Spirosoma rhododendri: one gene and its partner. The main gene of each other region encodes a partner of the protein of the gene in region 2 in a complex. Links are inferred from orthologs where the notes say so. Each region holds a gene or a part of one and is shown on either strand. Other genes may lie near its edges.

What was found. The genes of interacting proteins can lie anywhere in the genome.
Region 1: the proteins of tsaD (region 2) and tsaB are in contact, whole or in part, in a solved structure (PDB 4WQ4), measured with the Escherichia coli proteins. The link is inferred for Spirosoma rhododendri from one-to-one orthologs.

The regions. Positions count from the first base shown.
Region 1 is NZ_CP051677.1:2,067,500-2,070,659, reverse strand. Bases 228-3,160 are described here. They hold tsaB (tRNA (adenosine(37)-N6)-threonylcarbamoyltransferase complex dimerization subunit type 1 TsaB), read left to right. Parts: upstream 228-1,315; coding sequence 1,316-2,005; downstream 2,006-3,160. Other genes in these bases: HH216_RS08595 (phosphatase PAP2 family protein), read right to left, coding at 2,616-3,160; HH216_RS08600 (hypothetical protein), read left to right, coding at 2,100-2,549; HH216_RS08610 (S41 family peptidase), read left to right, coding at 228-1,312. Outside these bases: more of HH216_RS08610, read left to right, coding at 1-227. UniProt on the Escherichia coli protein: Required for the formation of a threonylcarbamoyl group on adenosine at position 37 (t(6)A37) in tRNAs that read codons beginning with adenine.
Region 2 is NZ_CP051677.1:236,750-239,888, reverse strand. Bases 119-2,914 are described here. They hold tsaD (tRNA (adenosine(37)-N6)-threonylcarbamoyltransferase complex transferase subunit TsaD), read left to right. Parts: upstream 119-909; coding sequence 910-1,920; downstream 1,921-2,914. Other genes in these bases: HH216_RS00975 (UbiA prenyltransferase family protein), read left to right, coding at 2,904-2,914; HH216_RS00980 (MOSC domain-containing protein), read left to right, coding at 2,010-2,882; HH216_RS00990 (translocation/assembly module TamB domain-containing protein), read right to left, coding at 119-778. Outside these bases: more of HH216_RS00990, read right to left, coding at 1-118; more of HH216_RS00975, read left to right, coding at 2,915-3,139.

The sequences.
Region 1 (3,160 bases), 1.8 Mb from region 2 along the record:
CGAAGGCACACCGGCTGAAAAATCGGGTTTGCAGATCGGCGACGAGATTCTGAAAATCGACGGGGTCGACCTGAAAAGCCGGAAGGATGCCGACGCGGGTAAACTCATCAAGGGGCAGAACAACACGGCCGTCAAGCTGGCCGTAAAACGCTACGGCGTGACGGCTCCGGTCGAGGTGACGGTAATGCGCGACGTGGTGAAGATGACCAACGTACCCTACTACGGGATGCTCTCGGACGATGTGGGCTATATCGACCTGAAAGATTTTACGGCGACGGCGTCGCGGGAAGTGCGGACGGCGGTGCAGGAGCTGAAAGGTAAAGGCATGAAAAAGCTGGTGCTTGACGTGCGCGAGAACCCCGGCGGACTGCTCAACATGGCCATCGACATCTGCAACATCTTTATCCCGAAGGATTCGGAAGTGGTAACGACGAAGGGCAAGGTGACCGAGTGGAACAAGACCTACACGGCTATGAATGCGCCGATGGATCTGGAGATTCCGCTGATCGTACTGACCAACAGCCATAGCGCGTCGGCGGCTGAGATCGTATCGGGCGTGATTCAGGATTACGACCGGGGGGTGCTGATCGGGCAGCGGACATACGGCAAAGGGCTGGTACAGACTACCCGCGAACTGTCGTTCAATACCAAGCTCAAGATCACGACGGCCAAGTATTACATCCCCAGTGGGCGGTGCATTCAGGCCATCGACTATAGCCACCGCAATCCCGACGGCAGCGTAGGTAAGATCCCCGATTCGCTGCAAACCGCGTTTAAGACAAAAGCGGGTCGTCCGGTATATGACGGTGGCGGGGTACTGCCCGATCTCGTGACAGAGAATCAGCTTGCCGCACCGATTGCGCAGAGTCTGACCAATAAAGGACTGATTTTCGACTACGCGGTGAAGTACCGCCACGACCACCCGACGATCAAACCCGCCCGTGAATTCCGCCTGACCGACGCCGAATACGCCGACTTCATGAAGTGGGTGGCCAACAAGGATTACGACTACACGACGCAGGTAGAAAAGGACCTCGGTACGCTGGAAGCATCGGCCAAGAAGGAAAAATATTTCGACCTGATTCAGGATCAGCTTAAGTCGCTCAAGACGAAGATGTCGCACAGCAAAGACGCCGACCTGATGACGTTCCGCAACGAAGTCCGCGCTTTGCTCGACGAAGAGATTGCTGGGCATTATTATCTTCAAAAGGGCATCAAGGAAGCATCGTTTGCCGACGATACGGAGTTGAAAGCGGCCCTCGACCTGTTCAAAGACATGAACCGGTACAACTCGATTTTGAAAAAGAAGTAATCTGTGCTTATTCTTTCCCTCGACACCTCGACCACCGTCTGCTCCGTTGCCCTGCATCAGGACGGCACGCTGCTGGGGTGTTACGAACTGTTTATCGAACGCACGTCATCGGCCATGCTGACCAGCCTGATCGATGATGTCGTGCGGCAAACGGGTTTTACGCTCGATCAGCTCGACGCCGTAGCCGTAGCAATGGGGCCGGGTTCGTACACGGGTTTGCGCATCGGCGTATCGACGGCGAAAGGACTGTGTTTTGCGCTCGGCAAGCCACTCGTGGCAGTGAACACACTGGCGGCAATGGCTGAGCAGATTCGCGGTTTCTACCCCGCCGATACGTTGCTTTGCCCGATGATCGACGCCCGGCGTATGGAAGTCTACTGCGCCTTTTATGACACGGCTGGCGAAGAACGCATACCGACGAAAGCCGAAATCATCGACGCGGATTCATTCGGCGAACAACTGGCGCAGCACCCGGTCGTTTTCTTCGGCGACGGGGCCGCTAAGTGCCGGGCCGTGCTGGGGCAACACCCGCAGGCCATCTTCCCGGAGCAGGCCGTAACGCCCTCCGCCCGGACGGTTGGCAAGCTGGCGACGTCCCTGTTTGCCTCCGGGCAAATCGAAGACCCGGCCACGTTCGAGCCGTTCTACCTCAAAGATTTCATGACGACGCAGCCGCGCAAAGCGGTTGTTTAAGATTTAAACACTAGCCGTACAGAAAACACCGAGTTTGTAAAACCTTTGTGTTCTCCGTGCCTCTGTGTTTAAAATAAATCGTTGCTTTGCGGGTATGAAACATACGCTTACCCTACTCTTACTCAGCGTTGGCCTGACGGCTTTCGGACAAGCTTCCGTCGCTTATTACCCCTTCAACAACGTCGTATCGGTCAGTAGCAACGCCGACCGCGCCTTTTGGGTCGATGCGCGTGTACAAACCAACACGGTCTTCGGGTCGCTTAGCACGACGTTTTGTCCGATGGTCAACGTTGTTCGGAAAGAGCACATCAACTACTACACCGGCCTGGGTATCCGGGCCAATTTCCTGAACGGGATCGATAATCGCGATGTGCTGGAAGGGTATTCGCTGCATATCGGGGCGCGGGCACACGTACCGTTTGTGCCGAATCTGCGGGTAGCGGTGGAGATTGCGCCGTACTCTCGCAAAGATTTGAAAGTTGGCGTGTTGCAGTCGTTCCTAGGAATCGCCTACCAGTTCGCCAAGAAGCCAAAGCCGCTATAGTTTTCCGTCTGTCATGGCTCGGGCCGGGTGGCCGGTGCCATGACAAAAACCGCCATTGTAACAACTCTATTTCGCCCCGTCGGCTTTGGCCCAGTTGGTAGCCAGTGTACCTACGTTGGTGCCTAGCTGCGTACCAGCATCGATGCTGAAGCGGTACTGCGTACCAGCGTAGAGCGTTGAGATGATCGCGGCATCACTCTGCTTTTTCAGCCAGGTCGTTTCGACCGGAAACAGATACGTCAGGATGGTGTTGGCGGCTGCGGATTGGGACGCATGGTCACTGACGTAGGCGGGACTGTTCGGTATCAGTACCGACGTTTTGATCTGCGGGTCGAGCTGCGAGGGGCGCGGCACGAAATAAGTGTACTTTGCCTGCCAGCCTACCGTCGTCACGTCGTGCAGGGCGCGGTTGAGCAGCGCATAAGTCCGGGCCGCCCGGAGTTCGTTCTGCCGGTCTTCCTGAAGCAATTGCTCAGCAATTAGGTTCCAGTGCCCAGCGATAGTGTATGTCGCCTGTCCGTCGTTCCAGTAGTCGGCGGTGGCCCATTGGTCGCGGGTACGGCTGTCGGCGGTGTTGCGTACTTCGGCCAGAGCCGTTTGAAAGGCGGTGC
Region 2 (3,139 bases):
TCAGGCTGTGGCGGATGATCGAGTTGCCGATGTGGGCGTAGAGCCGGTCGAAATCCATCGTTTTGGCACTGTACAGAAAGTGCGTGTCGAGCCGCCGGATACGCAGCCCCGATCCCTTGTCGATGCCCGATAAGCCTTTGATGTTAAGCGCGATGGTATCGCCCAGTACCAGAAACTGGCTAACGTCGCCGGTCAGGTTTTTAAGCGTGAAGTGGTTGTAGTCGAAGCTGTTACGGTCGCGCATGTACGGCTCGCGGGGGTCGTCGAGCGTGTAAGCACCTTCGATCAACTGAATCCGGGCGATGGTAAACGGCGTGTGCTGATCGGGTACCGATGGGCGGGTCGTGTCGGCCGTCAGCTTATCGATTTGCGCAATGAACTCGTCCAGGTTGGTGTCGCCCGTGCGCGGATTTTTTATCATCCGTACGTCGGGGCGGTACAGCACGGCCCCGTCGAGGTGCAGGTTGTGCGCCGACGAGTCGATCAGATTGCGGAGGTTGTAATCGAGATCGAGCCGCCCGACCTGAATCATGGGGCGTTGCTCGCGGTCGAGGATTTTAACGCCCGACAGGGTCAGCGAGTCAAACCACTTAATCGATACACTTTCGATACTGACCGGAAATTCAAGCTTTTCCGACACCCGACGGGCTACCTCCTGCACCAGACGCGTCTGAACGGGCGGCAGTTGCAGCGCCAGTAAAATCGCAAACGCCAATCCGACTACCGTCAGCACGAGGTAGAGCAGGGTTTTGGCGAGTATGGCGAAAAACTGACGCATTCCGGGCGGAAAGGGCTAATATACACGCTGTCGGGTAATACCCGTACGGGTCAGACCGCTAAGAGAGGGAACGGTTTAATGGTGACTTTCCTTACACTCTCTACAACAAACATTATCCATTAGTTTTGTGCGTGATTATTTTAGCTATTGAATCGTCCTGCGATGAAACGTCGGCGGCCGTTCTGGTCGATAGTGAGATGCGTTCTAACGTCATTGCGGCTCAGCTGATTCATGAGCAGTACGGGGGCGTAGTGCCCGAACTGGCGTCGCGGGCGCATCAGCAACACATCTGGCCGGTAGTCGAACGGGCGCTGGCTGATGCAAAAGTAACCAAAACCGATGTGTCAGCGATTGCCTTCACGCGGGGGCCGGGCCTGCTGGGGTCGTTGCTGGTGGGCGCGTCGTTTGCCAAAGCCCTCGCCCTGGGGTTGCGCGTCCCGCTTATCGAAGTCAACCACATGCAGGCCCACGTGCTGGCCCACTTCATCGACGACCCCGACCGACCCGAAAAACCGCAGTTTCCGTTTCTTTGCCTGACCGTCAGCGGGGGGCATACGCAGATTGTCCGTGTCGATGGTCCGCTGGATATGCACGTAATCGGGCAGACGATGGACGATGCGGTGGGTGAAGCCTTCGACAAGTCGGCCAAGTTGCTGGGGCTACCGTATCCGGGTGGGCCGCTGATCGACAAATACGCTGCCGAAGGAAACCCGCTGGCCTACCGCTTCCCGATGAGTGAGATGCCCGACTTTAACTTTTCATTCAGCGGTATCAAAACGGCTATTCTGTATTTTCTGCGGCAGCAAACGAAAGAGAACCCCGACTTTATTCAGCAAAACCTACCCGACATTTGCGCCAGTATTCAGCACACGCTGGTTCAGATGCTGTTGACGAAGCTGAAACGGGCCGTGCGCGAAACGGGTATCCAGCAGATTGCCGTAGCCGGGGGAGTATCCGCCAACCGGGGCTTACGCACCGCCCTCAGTCAGCTGGGGCAGGAGCAGGGCTGGTCGGTCTTTATCCCCCGCTTTGACTATTGCACCGACAACGCAGCCATGATTGCGATGGCGGCCAAGTTCAAATACGAGCAGGGCGACTTCACCGATCAAACCGTCAGCCCCCTGCCGAGAATGAGTTTTTAAGTGGTTTAAGGTTTAATGTTCAAGGTCTAAGGTTGTTTGCCTGCCCAACGTTAAACCTTGAACATCAAACCACAAACTACGAACCAACAATGTTTCTCTCCGCCCTATACATCTACCCGATCAAGTCGCTTGGCGGGATTTCGGTTGATGAAGCCGTCGTCGAAGCGAAAGGACTACGCCACGACCGGCGATTTATGCTGGTGACCCCCGACGGGAAATTTATCACCCAGCGTACCCACCCCATCATGGCCCTGATCGACGTCCGAATCGATGGTGATACCTTGTCAGTATGGCACCGGCACCGGGCCGACGATGTGCTGAATCTGCCGCTTGACGGTGCCGTACCGGGGACGGGGGAGACAATGGCCGTGTCGATCTGGGACAGCAAAGACGTGCCCGCACAGACCGTCAGTGCCGAAGCCGATGCCTGGTTTTCGCGGGTACTGGCGATGCCCTGCCGACTCGTCTACATGCCCGATACCACTCACCGGCCCGTCGACGAGCAGTACGCCCGGCAGAATGATCCGGTCAGCTTTGCCGACGGGTATCCGTATCTGCTCATCGGGCAGTCGTCGCTCGATTACCTGAACAGACTGGTTATTTCTGAAACGCAGCCGGAGCCGATGGAAATGGCGCGGTTTCGGCCCAACCTGGTTGTCAGCGGAAGCAAGCCGTACGAGGAAGACGGCTGGGCAACGTTCCGGATTGGTGATCTGACGTTTTACGGGGTGAAACCCTGTGCCCGCTGCGTACTGACAACCATTGACCCGACGACGGCCGAAAAAGGACGCGAACCGCTGCGAACATTAGCCACGTATCGGCAGTATACACACAAGATTCTGTTTGGGCAGAACGTGCTACCCGACCCCGATGCGTCGGGCGTGTTGCGGGTGGGGCAGGTGCTTGACGTGACAGTTCGACAGGAACCCTGGCTGGCTCCGCCCGTTGATATGGAATACTAGTTTTGGCTTATTTGATTGACTTTGTTTACCCTACTTCGCAACGCGTATTATTTGAGTGTACCGGTTGTATTGGGCGCGGTGCTCTCCAACCGGCTGGCGGCCCGCCTGTCCGACGTCGAGCCCGTTCACTGGGCAACGCCGGTTGTGCTGGCTCTGGTTGTTTTTATGATCTACACCGCAGACCGGCTGTTCGATATTCGAAAGCTGGGCCGCACCACCCCGCTTGCCGAACTGACAGCCCGTCACCGTTTTCATCG